2 regions of the Geobacillus sp. CAMR5420 genome follow, and region 2 is predicted to be linked to the other one. Evidence: riboswitches for the same ligand, from Rfam matches in the RefSeq annotation. Region 2 holds a riboswitch; the other holds the start of a gene.
The links. A riboswitch is a leader RNA that binds a small molecule or an ion and turns the genes downstream of it on or off. The one in region 2 is predicted to bind S-adenosylmethionine.

Region 1: linked by a shared signal. The riboswitch ahead of DI44_RS09650 (hypothetical protein) and the one ahead of DI44_RS02020 (methionine ABC transporter ATP-binding protein) in region 2 are both predicted to bind S-adenosylmethionine.

What each region holds. Positions count from the first base shown of each region.
Region 1 covers NZ_JHUS01000030.1:72,954-76,763, forward strand. Annotated here, with positions in the region: gene opp4A (oligopeptide ABC transporter substrate-binding protein) at 1-1,223, shown strand, start outside; SAM riboswitch class I at 1,274-1,378, shown strand; gene DI44_RS09650 (hypothetical protein) at 1,429-1,785, shown strand; gene DI44_RS09645 (VOC family protein) at 1,802-2,185, shown strand; gene DI44_RS09640 (PaaI family thioesterase) at 2,366-2,848, shown strand; gene DI44_RS09635 (PaaI family thioesterase) at 3,204-3,620, opposite strand; gene hutG (formimidoylglutamase) at 3,762-3,810, shown strand, end outside.
Region 2 covers NZ_JHUS01000063.1:46,999-52,977, reverse strand. Annotated here, with positions in the region: gene gcvH (glycine cleavage system protein GcvH) at 1-238, shown strand, start outside; gene DI44_RS02000 (YusG family protein) at 314-550, shown strand; gene DI44_RS02005 (toprim domain-containing protein) at 649-1,008, shown strand; gene DI44_RS02010 (thioredoxin family protein) at 1,005-1,322, shown strand; gene DI44_RS02015 (hypothetical protein) at 1,468-1,815, shown strand; SAM riboswitch class I at 1,889-1,998, shown strand; gene DI44_RS02020 (methionine ABC transporter ATP-binding protein) at 2,086-3,114, shown strand; gene DI44_RS02025 (methionine ABC transporter permease) at 3,104-3,772, shown strand; gene DI44_RS02030 (MetQ/NlpA family ABC transporter substrate-binding protein) at 3,788-4,639, shown strand; gene DI44_RS02035 (hypothetical protein) at 4,767-4,958, opposite strand; gene DI44_RS02040 (carboxymuconolactone decarboxylase family protein) at 5,539-5,901, shown strand.

The DNA.
Region 1 (3,810 bases), on a different contig from region 2:
TCATCGACAAAAAGACGTTGACGATCACATGGAAACAGGCCAATCCGTCGGTGTTGACCGGCATTTGGGCGTATCCGCTGCCGAAGCATTACTTGAAAGACATTCCGATCAAAGACTTGGCGAAATCGGATAAAATCCGGAAAAACCCGATCGGGTTCGGTCCGTTTAAAGTGAAGAAAATCGTTCCGGGCGAGTCGGTAGAGTTTGTTCGCAATGATGACTACTGGGCTGGCAAACCGAACTTGGAAGGCGTCATTTTGAAAGTCGTCAGCCCGCAAGTCGTCCTGCAAGCGCTGAAAAAAGGCGAAATTGACGTCGCTGAGTTCCCGACTGACCAATATTTGAACGCGAAAGGGACGAAAAACATTCAGTTTATCGGTAGAGTGGATTTGGCGTACAACTATATCGGCTTTAAACTCGGCCATTGGGATGCGAAAAAGCAGGAAAACGTAATGGACAATCCGAAATTCCAAAACAAAAAACTGCGCCAAGCGATGGCGTATGCCATCAACAACCAAGAGGTGGCTGACCGCCTGTATCATGGCTTGCGCTTCCCGGCGAACACGCTCATTCCGCCGTCGTTCCCGGGCTATCATGACAGCTCCATCAAAGGATATACGTACAATCCGGAAAAAGCGAAACAATTGCTGGATGAAGCGGGATATAAAGATGTGGATGGCGATGGCCTCCGCGAAGATCCAAACGGCAAAAAATTCAAGATCAACTTCTTGGCGATGAGCGGTGGGGACATCGCTGAACCGCTGGCCAAATTTTATATGCAATGCTGGAAAGATGTGGGCCTCGATGTTCAGCTTGTAGACGGACGCTTGGCGGAGTTCAACTCCTTCTACGATATGGTCGAAAAAGACGATCCGAAAGTGGATGTCTACGCCGCCGCTTGGGGAACTGGAACGGACGTCGACCCGTACGGATTGTACGGCCGCAACGTCATGTTCAACTACTCGCGCTGGGTGAATGAGAAAAACGATGAACTGTTGGAAAAAGGCCATTCCGAACAGGCGTTTGACAAAGAATATCGTCGGAAAATTTACAGTGAATGGCAAAAGCTGATGAACGAAGAAGTGCCGGTCATCCCGACGTTGTATCGTTCGGCCATTTATGCCGTCAACAACCGCGTCGCCAACTTCACGGTCGATCCGGGCTCGAAACTGACGTGGAAAGATGTCGGCGTCACGTCCGAGCAACCGGAAGTCGAACAATGACGATTGTTGCCTTTGATGATGTATGATAAGATAGAAGATAAATTGCATACGTCTTATCAAGAGTGGGCGAGAGAACGGGCTTGATGACCCCACAGCAACCTGCCGCAGGCAAGGTGCTAACACCCGCAAAGCGGTTTCGCTTTGGATGATAAGAACGGCTCATGGCCCCTTTCGCATCATTCCGAGGCGAAGGGGGTTTTTGTCGATGGGAGGTGAAGGAGAAACAGTGGAGGAGGCGGTTTCGCTCCGCGCTTGCATGGCCGCTCATCTCCCTGCCGCAGCGTTCGCCGTTTGTGTCATGCGCTGTGTGCAGGCGGAGCTCATCCGGTTTGACCCTAAGGCGGCGGTGCATGTCGACCGTGGGGACGGATACGTTCATTTGTATGGGGAAGCGCAAGGAACAGCCTTTTCGTTGTTGTTGACCGACAGCGAGGCGGACGAATGGAAGGCGGACGGACCGTACGCCCTTGACCGCTACATATGGACAGAGCTTGGGAAAAAAGGGATTTTCCCGATGCAGATGACGCCGTATTTACAAGCAGTATGGTTAACTGAGTCATAGAAAGGAAGAGGGACGAATGGCAGTCAAAAAATTTGAACATGTCGGCATTCAAGTGAAAGACATCGAAGCATCGAAAGAGTTTTATCAAAATGTTGTCGGCTTAGAGCTGCTCGACGAAATGATTCATACGAACGGCACGATGAAATTGGCGTTTTTAGGGATTGGCGGCTCGATCATTGTCGAGCTGATCGAAGGATACAATCCGGATTTGCCGACGGAAGGAAAAGTGCACCATGTGGCGTTTACGGTGGAAGGCATTGAGCAGGAGAAAGAACGGCTTCAGTCGCTCGGTGTGCCGCTTGTGTGGGAAGAAATAACGACACTTCCGAACGGAGCAAAATATTTGTTCTTCCTCGGGCCCGACGGCGAATGGATCGAGTTTTACGAGCCTGCTCGATAAATGGCGTCACGCTAGGCGGCCAGCTGTTTGGGCCGCCTATGAATTTGCCGTCTGGCGATTGGCGCTTCGTTCCATTTTTCTTCGTATGGCCTTGCCTGCCGCTAGACAACAACCGTCCATGTAGGAGTCGTCGTCTTCTCGATTCAATGGTATACTAGAAAAAGAGAGGGGGAGGATGACGTGGAAGAAATGATCGTGCACGCGATTCAAGACGACTACCCTGATGAATTCGCCTGGTGCTACGGCTGCGGGCGTCTGAATGAACAAGGCCACCATTTTCGCACCGGGTGGCGGGGCGACAAAACGGTGACGGTGTATACGCCGCGTCCGGAACATACGGCGATTCCAGGGTTTGTGTACGGCGGGCTGATCGCCTCGCTCATTGATTGCCACGGCACCGGTTCAGCGGCGCTTGCCTTGCATCGGAAAAACGGCCATGAACCAGGGAGCGGGGAAACGCCGCCGCGCTTTGTCACTGCGTCGCTTCACGTCGATTTCGTCAAGCCGACGCCGCATGGAGTGCCGCTTGTCGCCGTCGGCACTGTGACGGAGATTCATCCGAAAAAATGGAAAGTGGACACCGAAGTGTTCGCCAACGGCGAACTGTGCGCCCGCGGGCAAGTCGTCGCCGTCGTAATGCCGAAAACGTTTGTCCGTGGGTAACAAGCAACAAAAGGCGCCGGAGAGCGGCTGTTTTTGACAGCGCTTTCTCCGGCGCTTGGCAACTGGTCGAAAACGGCTGCGCCTCACCTCGTTTCGCCATTGAGGACTGATGATGTCATGAAAAAGGCAACTCGACAACGCCTCTTCTCAAGTGGGGAAACCTTGTGAAATTGGTTCTCCTTTTTCAACAAAACCACCGATTTGGCGAACATCATCGTTTTTCACCGGTTTTCTCGGATTCCTCTGATCATCGCTTTCCATGCGTTTCAAAACAACAACAGCAGCTGCTGTTTGGCCTCGTCGAATCCAAGGAGAACGAGCATGCGCAAAAACGCCTTTTGGAGATCCATCACCTTCACGGTTTGTCCATGATCAGCACCGACGACGTGGCGCTCGCCACCTCTTTGCCGTTTTGCCGCACGATGGCGGTTACATAGGCGACGGTTTTCCCGAACTTTTCCACCCGCGCCTCGATTTCGGCTTCTCCAGCCGCCGCTGGGCGGTGAAACGTCGTCTGCAAGTTGATGGAGGCGTGCATTTGGTCATCGCGAAGCAAGGTCGTCACTGCATACGCCATGAGAATGTCCGCCGCCGCCCCGACGAACCCGCCCATAATCACCCCGTTGCCGTTGAGCAGCGATTCGCTGATTGTCCATACGCCTTTCGCATAGCCGTCTCGGGCTTCCGTCAGGCGGACGCCGAGCGTTTCGTCGCATGGGGGCGGCGCGCTTTGACCGGCGATGACAGCGTGCAAGTTGGTCATTGGCTTCATGTGGAACACCCTTTCTGTTGTCAATCATGTTTTTTTATTCGCCAAACGGCGGCGATTTCCTCTTTTCGCGTGCATGAGGAGGAGAACGGCAAAGCTGTGGCGAAAGAAACAAGCAGCTGATGATGGAAAGGAGATGGTCTCATGTATCAACCGCCAGACGCCGGCCGTTGGACGGGACGGATTGACAGCG
Region 2 (5,979 bases):
GGTTACGGCGAACGAGCCGTTCGGCAGCGTTGAATCGGTGAAAACGGTCTCGGAATTGTATGCGCCGATCAGCGGCACGGTCGTTGAAGTGAATGAGGCGTTAAATGACCATCCGGAGTACGTGAACGAATCGCCGTATGACAAAGCGTGGATGATCGTCGTCAAACCGAATGATTTGAGCGAAATCGACAATTTGTTGACGGCGGAACAATACGAGGCGATGATCAACGAAGGATAAACGTTCCTGCAATCTTCGCTTCGATTCGGGCACTCTATACATACCGGAATTTGATTGAAAAAAGGGGTGCTCGCGATGGCGCTGCAAACGACGCGCATAGATGTCACGGACCGGATCATCGGCAAACTGAACGGCCGCTCGCTGGAGTTGTACGAGGAAGGAGAGCTCATCGGGCGCCTTCCGCTTCCGGCGGCCGTCCCGTTGAAAAAGGGGTATACCGAACAAAACGGAAGAATTTACAAACAGGTGACCGCTACCGTTGAGCCGGACCAAAAATATGTCGATTGCGACGGGGAAGCGGGCTGGTGTTGAAAGGCAACGGTGGATGGCCGTTGCTTTTCATTTTCAACATTTGGCCGGCGCAAGACATACAATAATAGTATCCTCATTTGAAGTTAGGTGGGTCGGACATGCGACGCGTGGAAAAAGTGATCATCGTCGAAGGGCGATCAGACAAGCAAAAAGTGGCGGCGGTGCTGAACGAACCAGTCGTCATCGTCTGCACAAACGGCACGATCAGTGATGCGCGCCTTGAGGAGCTGGCCGATGAGCTGGAAGGATGCGATGTATACGTCTTGGCCGATGCCGATGAGGCGGGAGAAAAATTGCGCCGGCAGTTTCGCCGCATGTTTCCAGAGGCGGAGCATCTTTACATTGACCGGGCGTATCGCGAAGTGGCGGCCGCTCCGCCTTGGCACTTGGCGCAAGTGCTGTTGCGCGCTCGTTTCGACGTCCGCATCGAATCGCTCATGAGGGGAAGAGGCGAGTGAAAGCGATCGACCGAAACGATGTCATGCGAGTGGTGGAAGTCGAGCCGCTTCTGGCCCTTTACTTGTATACCCCGCTGTGCGGCACGTGCCAGCTGGCGCGGCGGATGCTCACGGTGGTGGAGCAGTTGTTTCCGGCGCTGCCGTTTTACGAAACGGACATCAACTATATCCCTGAGCAGGCCGTTGCGTGGAAAATTGAAAGCGTTCCTTGCCTGCTTCTTTTTAGGGACGGAACGGTCGCAGGCAAGTGGTATGCCTTTCATTCCGTTCCGTATTTGTACGAAGTGATTCAAGCCTGCTTGCCGTCCCGATGATTCGCCTTTTTTTGACGCTGTTTGACACATTTCTTGGGAAATGACAAAAACGGCGCTCGTTCGTCAACGGGTTGTCGAGATTTTTGTAAAGGATTTCTCCTCTTCAGGTGGAAGTGAAAAAAATAAAAATGGGGAGGGGATATCCATGGAAATGCGTGAATTAGTTGGGCAGTTCGTGGAACGGATGCAAGTGTTGCGCCATTTGGTGCCGATTTTGCCGGATGAGCAGCTGTATGTTCGGTTTGAAAGTGATGACGAAACCGCCTTGCTGTTGATCGGCAAGGAATCAGCCGCTAGAGGGATGGAAAACGATGAACGGAAAACATTGACGGTGCGCGGTTCCAAAGAGGCGCTCGCGTCCCTGCTGAACGGCGAACTGAAGCTGCAGCAGCTCGTCCGGCTGCGCGAAGTGCATGTATCGGGAAGCTTTCGTCATCTGTTGCTGCTTGAGTCGCTCCTCCATTTGGCTAAGCCTTATCGGGACGTCGGATAAAAAAGATGTTGACACGCTTCGACAGACAATGATACAATCACATTCGTAGTCAATTGAATAGGCGATTGTTGCGCTCTTATCAAGAGAGGTGGAGGGATGTGCCCAATGAAGCCCGGCAACCGTCAGCGCATGTGCTGAAATGGTGCCAATTCACACAAAGCGGCCTGCTTTGAGAGATAAGAGACGGAATGGTGCACAATACCTTTCTGTTCTCTGCGGGCAGAAAGGTTTTCTTTTTGCGCTCTGCCGCTTGGGGAGGAAGGTGAAACGATGATTACACTCGAACAAGTGACGAAAATCTATCAAGCGGCCAACGGTTCGGTCACAGCCGTCGACAATGTGTCGCTTGAGATTCGCGAAGGAGAAATTTTCGGCATTATCGGCTACAGCGGCGCTGGGAAAAGTACGCTCATCCGCTTGCTCAATGGGCTCGAGAAGCCGACGAGCGGCCGGGTGGTCGTCGCCGGGCGCGATATGACGCGCGTGAAAGGGCGGGAGCTGCGCAAGGCGCGCCAAGAAATCGGGATGATTTTCCAGCATTTCAACTTGCTTTGGTCTCGCACAGTCAGGGAAAACATTGCCTTTCCGCTTGAAATTGCCGGCGTCCCGAAAGAGGAGCGGAACAAGCGGGTGGATGAATTGATCGAGCTTGTCGGCCTTTCCGGGCGCGAGGATGCCTACCCGTCGCAGCTGAGCGGCGGGCAAAAGCAGCGGGTCGGCATCGCCCGGGCGCTCGCCAACAACCCGAAAGTCTTGCTGTGCGACGAGGCGACATCGGCGTTGGACCCGCAGACGACCGATGCGATTTTGGACTTGCTCGTTGACATCAACAAGCGTCTCGGGCTGACGATTGTGCTGATCACCCATGAAATGCACGTCATCCGCAAAATTTGCGACCGCGTTGCGGTGATGGAAAGCGGCCGAATCGTCGAGCAAGGCGAAGTGTTGCATGTGTTCCGCAACCCGCAGCAGCCGATTACGAAACGGTTCGTCAAGCAGCTGATCGAGCCCGAGGAGACGGAAGAGGCGATTTCCCATTTGTTTGGCCAATACCCGAGCGGGCTGATCGCGCAGCTGACGTTCGTCGGCGCGGCAGCCGGAAAGCCGCTCATCAGCCAGGTCGTGCGGCAATTTGCCGTCGATGTCAACATTTTGCAAGGGAAAATTTCGCAAACCCATCAAGGCGCCTATGGGGTGCTGTTTGTGCACCTCGACGGGGCGAGGGATGAAATCGACCGGGCGCTTGACTATATTCAACGCCAGCAGGTGGCGGTGGAGGTGATTCACGATGCTCGCTAACCTCCTGCCGAACGTGCAATGGGAGACGGTGTGGGCGGCGACGGTCGAGACGCTGTATATGACGGGAGTGGCGGTGGCGGCCACTTTCGTCCTCGGAATCGTTCTTGGCTTGCTTCTATTTTTGACAGCGAAGGGCAACCTATGGGAAAACCGGTTTGTCAATACCGTGGTTGCGGCGTTTGTGAACATTTTCCGCTCTATTCCGTTTATTATTTTGATCATTTTGCTCATTCCGTTTACAACATGGCTCGTCGGGACGATGCTTGGCGCCAATGCGGCGCTGCCGGCTTTGGTCATTGGGGCCGCGCCGTTTTACGCCCGCATGGTCGAAATCGCTCTTCGCGAAATTGATAAAGGCGTCATCGAAGCAGCCCAAGCGATGGGCGCCTCAACGTGGACGATCATTTGGAAAGTGCTGCTGCCGGAGTCATTGCCGGCGCTTGTCTCCGGCATTACGGTGACGGCGGTGTCGCTCGTCAGCTATACAGCGATGGCTGGAGCCATCGGCGCCGGCGGGCTTGGGAACTTGGCGTATTTGGAAGGGTTCCAGCGCAACCATAACGATGTGACATTTGTCGCAACCGTATTGGTGTTGGTCATTGTATTTATCATTCAGCTGATCGGTGACTTTGTCACTTCGAAAATCGATAAACGATAAAGGGGGAAACAACTGATGAAGAAATGGTTGGGTGTGTTGCTCGCCGCCATTCTCGTGCTCGCTTTGGCGGCATGCGGCGGCAACAATAACGACAGCGCGGAAGGCGGCAAAGACGGCAAATTGGTGAAGTTGAAAGTCGGTGCGTCGAACGTGCCGCATGCGGAAATTTTGGAAAAAGCGAAACCGATTTTGAAGAAAAAAGGCATCGACTTGGAGATCATTACGTTCCAAGATTACATCTTGCCGAACAAAGCGCTGGCTGAGAAGCAAATCGACGCAAACTATTTCCAACACATTCCGTATTTGGAATCGCAAAAGAAAGAGTACGGCTATGATTTCGTCAACGCCGGCGGCATTCATATCGAGCCGATCGGCTTATACTCGAAAAAATACAAAAGCATTGAAGAACTGCCGGACGGCGCGACGATCATCATGAGCAACTCGGTCGCCGACCATGGCCGCATTTTATCGATGCTGCAAGAAAAAGGGCTCATTAAATTGAAACCGGGCGTCGATAAAACGAAAGCGACAGTCAATGACATCATCGAAAATCCAAAGCATTTAAAATTTAAGGCCGATGTCGACGCCGGGCTTCTGCCGCAAATTTACAAAAACGGCGAAGGCGATGCGGTGCTGATCAACGCCAACTATGCGCTTGACGCCGGTTTGGACCCGGCGAAAGACCCGATCGCCGTTGAGTCGCCGAAAAACAATCCGTATGTGAACATTATTGCGGTGCGCAAAGGCGATGAAAACCGGAAAGAAATCAAAACGCTTGTCGAAGTGCTGCAATCGAAAGAAATCCAAGATTTCATTAAAGAAAAATACCACGGCGCCGTCATTCCAGCGGCGGAAAACAATCAATAACGGGAGCGTTTCGCTTCCGTTTCTTTTTTGTCCCCAAAAAGCCGCTCCCCTTAAACGAAAAGAAAGCAGCAAAGGTTAAAACGATTCTGAATCCGAGGGCGCCGCGGCCGACCTGTTTCTCCGCTCTTCATCGGCCGTTCAAACGCGCCAGTACGGCGGCGAGCATAACGATGATGACGCAGTTTTGCAGGACGATCACAGCCGTTAAGCTGAAGGCGCCGTCTCCCTGTTCACCGAGGGTGTTGCCGATGATGATCCACGTCAAAAACGAAGCGAAAGCGGCTGTTAAGGCAAAGACAACCCAACGAATCAATCGCATTTCCCCCTTTTGTATTGATGATGGAAGTTGAACAGAACAGGCGGTTTTCATCATGACGTTCCATCTATGATCGCGAAACGGTGGTGTTTCCACACCCTTTCAATACCATTCGTTGTTTAATTTCGTTTTCCTTCATCCTATTTCGCGCAGGAGACTCCCACTTCAACGACCAAAGGGAGTAAGTGGGAGAGGAATGCTCGTTCCCCCTTTCTTTTGTGTATGATAGAATAAAGACGTGGAGAAAACTGTTAAATAAAGGCACTCCAATAACGGTTGCTCGATGTATGGAGTTGGTTGCAGGAAACGTTGTTACATTTAAACAACGATCGTAGGTCCGTCTGTTGTGTGTGGAAGCCAAGTTCTGCCAACAGACACACCGAGTGAATCCGTAACGATGCAGGCATGACCTGCGTCGTTGGGTAGTCGTCAACCTGCCCCCTGATGCAACCCCAAGTCAAGGAAGGAGGACGAAGTCCGTTTGCACTTCTGGGGAGTTGCAAGCCCCCACTTCAAGCGTTAGCGAAGTGGGGGTAGTTGACGCATACTAACAGCAGAAACGAACAAAGGGAGGAAAATGATGATGAACAACGGAACACATGCATCGGTCGAATCCGCGCTTCATCGCTACAAAGAGGGAATTGGGGCGTTCACCAAAAAACTTCCGAATGTGGCCGAGCGGTTTAACGCGTTTACGGAAGCGTGCTTTGCCGAGGGAGCGCTGTCAAAAAAAGAAAAACAATTGATTGCCCTCGGCATCAGCTTGGCGGCGCAAGACGAGTATTGCACGATTTACCATACGAAAGGATGCCTTGACGAAGGAGCGTCGGAACGGGAAATTTTGGAAGTATGCGCGGTGGCGGCCGCGTTTGGCGGCGGGGCGGCGATGAGCCAGGCGGTGACGCTCGTGCAGGAATGCCTCCGCGAGCTGCGGACAGCCCATTAGACTCCGGCAACGGGGTCTTTTTTTTTGCAAAAGCTCGTACAAACAGCCCGTTTTCGTGTAAAATATAAAAAGCGCTGT